One region of the Bacillus sp. N5-665 genome, then DNA from elsewhere that is predicted to be linked to it. Evidence: riboswitches for the same ligand, from Rfam matches in the RefSeq annotation. Region 1 holds a riboswitch; the other holds the start of a gene.
What was found. Region 1 has a riboswitch for FMN ahead of ribD (bifunctional diaminohydroxyphosphoribosylaminopyrimidine deaminase/5-amino-6-(5-phosphoribosylamino)uracil reductase RibD). Riboswitches for the same ligand answer to the same signal wherever they lie in the genome.

Region 1 (2,400 bases):
TTGCGCTAAAACGTCTGTAACTTGTTCCATGTTTTCAGAAATCCATTGCATTGCATCGTCTAACGTTGGAAATTCTGTCGTTTGAAATGTTACTTCATCTTGAAGTAACCAAACATCCTTTGCCTCTTGCCCTACACCTGCAATGGACCAATGTAACAAACTATATGGATGATTATCATTCAAAAATGATGCCCACGTGCGCTCATTTGCAATGTTTCGTAATGTATGTAATTGTTTATCCATCTCTCGTCACCTTACTCTAGTCAGTTATGAAAACTATTATAACACTCTCTTCTTTCTCAAACAAAGTGCTCTTTTTACCCCGCATTAACGGGCAGTAAAACTCCCACCTCAAAACTCAGCTAAAACAAAGAAGTTAGGTGGGAGATTAACTGCCCCTAAAAGCCCGATTGGTTCAACTAATAATTAGTGGGGGATACCTCCCCACTAATTAAAGTTTCACTTTATATTGTCAAGTACTTCTCTTAATTATATGATGAAATTAAGCGTTTGGGAAGGAGGGATAGCGTTGGCGAAAGTACAAATTAAAGTAAATGATAATGGCTCTTTTCGTGTTACAGGGGACGTGGAATTAGTCGATTCACAAGGGAATGTATTCCCAGCAAAACCGGCATTTTCTTTATGCCGTTGTGGTTTATCAAAAAATATGCCTTATTGCGATGCTTCGCATAAAGGGAAATTCGAGTCTGTTGTTAGAGCACCAGAGGCAGAATAATTTCACATGTGACATGCACATTTTTTTGTGCATGTTTTTTCTTTTCATTAACTCTCGTCCCCCCTTTTCCTTACAACATTCCTCATACTTTTGTCCTCATTCCAACTTACATATATTTTCACACAATTCTTCACATTCGAATATTTTTTACTAGCCTTTTGTCTTTTTTGTGCTATAATTTGAGCAAACAACATCCTTCGGGGTCGGGTGAAATTCCCAACCGGCGGTGATGAAGTGCAAACTTCTAAGTCCGTGACCCGTTTTCAACACGAAAACGGTGGATCTAGTGAAACTCTAGGGCCGACAGTATAGTCTGGATGGGAGAAGGATATGTTTTCTAGTAATTTTATATAGCGAATACACTTTTATTTCAGTATGCATATTTTTAAAGTTTCATTTTGAATCTTTATATATGTTTTATTTTGTATACTTATGTTTCTATACTGGAATAAAAAGATACGACTAGCGTTTGAAAAATTTGATATTTTGCTAGTTTTTTTCCTTATGCCAAAATATCAATCATCGTTAGGTTTCTTTCCTATACTTTCGTATTCGAACTATATTTCTAGAAATCACGTCTCCCAAACCCCAAGGATATAAAATCCTTGGGGTTTTTTGATTTTTTCAGGAGAGGTGAAGAAAATGACAGATCAAGAATATATGAGGATTGCCCTGCAGTTAGCAGAAGGAACATCCGGACAAACAAGTCCAAATCCTATGGTTGGTGCTGTTGTTGTAAAAGATGGAAACATCGTCGGTATTGGCGCTCATTTACGTGCAGGTGAAGAACACGCAGAAGTTCACGCTCTTCATATGGCTGGTGAAAAAGCAAAAGGAGCTACCGTTTATGTAACACTTGAACCGTGTAGCCATTTTGGAAAAACACCACCTTGTTGTGAATTGCTCATCAAAAAAGGAGTCAAACGGGTTGTAATTGCTACTCTTGATTGCAATCCTCTCGTTTCTGGTACTGGAAAAAGGAGATTAGAAGAAGCTGGCATCGAAGTAACTACCGGTGTTATTGAAACAGAAGCCACCTTATTAAATCGTTTCTTTTTTCACTACATGAGAACGAAACGTCCATTTGTAACAATAAAAACAGCGATGAGCTTAGATGGAAAAACAGCAACTGTCACTGGTGAAAGTAAGTGGATTACAGGTGAAGAAGCACGAGCTGATGTTCACCAATATCGCCATACACATGATGCGATTCTCGTTGGAGTAAATACAGTTATAGCTGATAATCCGCATTTAACGACAAGAATTCCTAACGGGGGTAAACATCCTATACGCGTCATTTTAGATACCCATTTACGAACACCACCATCTTCTCATGTCATAACAGATGGTTTAGCACCGACATGGATTTTTGTCGGTAAGGATGTAAATAAAGAGAAAATAGCTTCTTATGAATCTGAAAATATAGCTATATTCCAAATGAAAACAAAACATATAGAAATCAAGGACCTCCTTTTCTTTCTTGGAGAGAAGCAAATTCTTTCTCTATTCGTTGAAGGTGGTCAAACAGTTCATGCAAGCTTCTTACAAACAAAGCATCTCAATGAAATTGTAACTTATATAAGCCCCAAATTAATTGGCGGGAAAGATGCCCCTACTTTATTTGGTGGAAATGGTTTCGCAGCATTGCAAGATGCACTTTCCTT
Region 2 (2,400 bases), 2.7 Mb from region 1:
AATTAAAGTTGCTGATGAATCATTTGATGGCGACTCTTTAAAATTCGAATAGTCTTTTATTAACTTCAAAAAATATCCCTCATTAATATGAGGGATATTTTTTGTTTTCTATTTTCATTCTACTTAATAAAAAACCACTAGTAGTTCCATACTACTAATGGTTTTATTTTATATTTTATGCATTTTTCATTTTTGCAAACACCCATACTTTCAGGCGTGAGAATAACGCTACAAATACAATTGTCACAACAATTCCTTTAATCAAATTAAATGGTAAGATTGCCGTTACAACCGTTGTTCTTATAGCCTCGCTAGACATAGCTGGTGAATTTAAAAACCAAGTGTAAGCTGGGAATATAATGATGTAATTTAATACACTCATAATGAGCGCCATTGTAATTGTCCCTAGCATTAATCCTGTCGTTAAACTCTTAACAGTACGATACTTTCTAAATAAGAAAGCTGCCGGTCCAATAAATAAACATCCTGCAATAAAGTTAGCAATTTCTCCAACTGGCACTCCCGTTAAACTCCCTTGAATTCCGTAATGTAAAATATTCTTTATCGCCTCTACAATTATCCCTGCAACTGGCCCGAAAATAATTGCTGCAATTAGAGCTGGTACATCACTAAAATCAATTTTTAAAAATGGCGGAAGCCCTGGAAACGGGAAATCCAACATCATCAGTAAATATGCAATACTACTTAGCATCGCTACACTCACCATCTGCACTACACTGTTTTTTTGTTTCATCTTTCTCTCTCCTTTTCCATCGATCTTCTCATGGAAAGTGGAAAGGTTCTGCTATGCCTACTTTTTCATAGAACGAAAAAACCCTTTGTGTTTTACACAAAGGGAGAATTTAAGGCACATCAAACAGACGTTCAAATCCATATCTTTTTTGAACGCTTGAACCTCCATCTTCTCCCATCCAGACTATACTGTCGGCTTTGGAATCACACCAAATCCTGCCTTAACGGCTCGCGGGCTTAGAACAAAATCACATATAGTTCATCACCGCCGGTCGGGATTTTCACCCTGCCCCGAAGATAGACCGATATTCTATTTTCCACTTTATTATACAACAACATAATCGTATTGTGAACAAAAAAAGTGTAACTTATTAAAAATAAGTTATTAATTTTATATAATTAAAACCAATCACTATATTTTACAATACACCCCAGATTTTTTAGTATTCGGCATTTCCCCTACGAATCCCCTAGTCATATATAATGAAAAGTGATAAGATGTTGAATTGTTAAGATAAGAACATTTTCTGGATTATGGAGGAAATGTCATGAAAAAAGAAAAGAGACACTCTATTCGAGAAGCAATGAAAAAAAACTTAAGAAAAGAATACTTTTACTTAAAAAAAGAATTACTTTTCTACTGTCCAATTGATTTAGGCACATTCTCAAGCGAGACATACTATGCTGCTTTCGATGAAGATGGCATCAGTATTTATCAGTATGATAAAAAAACAGAGAGTAAATTAAAACTGTGTGAGCGTCACCCATGGAAGAGTTGGAATAAAGTGAAGGTGGATCATTATTTGACAACTTCTCAATTTATTTTTCAAGGTGAGCGAAACTGGATATTATCCCTTTTCCAAAAAGGAAAAGAAGCTCAAAAAATAATTGAAGAGCACACATCTTTACAAACTGAAGTTGTTTCCCGCTCTTTCTTAAAAAAACTTCCAGGGTTCCGTTCTAATGCACCGTTGAATAAATACATCGGCAGCATTTGCTACACTGCACTTATTGCATTTTTATTAAAATGGATGATTCCATTTCAAGCACCACAAATCGCCCTGTACTCCATTTCAATCGGTTGTATGCTTCTTGGTTTACTTTGTTTGACAATCGGTTTAATTGAACCGACTATTGTACTATTTCGAACGAACGAAAAAACAAGAACGAAAGTATTTTACTTATATAGCTACTTAGCTATTTCTGGATTTATATGTGTCTTTATTTTTTGGTAAAAAAAAGAGCTAGTTTAACTAGCTCTTTTTTTACTTTACGTATAATTGTTGATTTGGATAAATCCAATCTTGCTGCAGTCCATTTTTATCTTTAACTTCCTTAACTGACATACTAAATTTCCGTGCAATACTAACTAAAGTGTCCCCTTTTTGGACGACATATAAGGATGAGGAAACAACTTCATTTCTCTGTTCATTTAGAACAAGCAATGGATTCATCGCATTCTTTTTCGCCATCGTCCATCTTCCTTGATGAACTTCTAAATGTAAGTGTGCACCTCTCGATTCTCCTGTATTTCCTACTTCTCCAATTATTTCTCCTTTTGAAATATAATCCCCTTGAACTACATATCTCTTATTTAAATGCGCATACACGGCCTCATATTCTCCATGTTTAATAAATACAACGTTT

Region 2: another riboswitch for FMN. It lies ahead of MNO09_RS23535 (ECF transporter S component); the one in region 1 lies ahead of ribD (bifunctional diaminohydroxyphosphoribosylaminopyrimidine deaminase/5-amino-6-(5-phosphoribosylamino)uracil reductase RibD).

Annotation. Positions count from the first base shown of each region.
Region 1 covers NZ_CP093325.1:1,305,460-1,307,859, reverse strand. Annotated here, with positions in the region: gene MNO09_RS09245 (DUF2552 family protein) at 1-243, opposite strand, end outside; gene MNO09_RS09240 (CDGSH iron-sulfur domain-containing protein) at 530-736, shown strand; FMN riboswitch at 926-1,069, shown strand; gene ribD (bifunctional diaminohydroxyphosphoribosylaminopyrimidine deaminase/5-amino-6-(5-phosphoribosylamino)uracil reductase RibD) at 1,379-2,400, shown strand, end outside.
Region 2 covers NZ_CP093325.1:4,089,718-4,092,117, forward strand. Annotated here, with positions in the region: gene MNO09_RS23530 (ferredoxin) at 1-52, shown strand, start outside; gene MNO09_RS23535 (ECF transporter S component) at 176-754, opposite strand; FMN riboswitch at 917-1,056, opposite strand; gene MNO09_RS23540 (hypothetical protein) at 1,302-1,988, shown strand; gene MNO09_RS23545 (peptidoglycan DD-metalloendopeptidase family protein) at 2,019-2,400, opposite strand, start outside.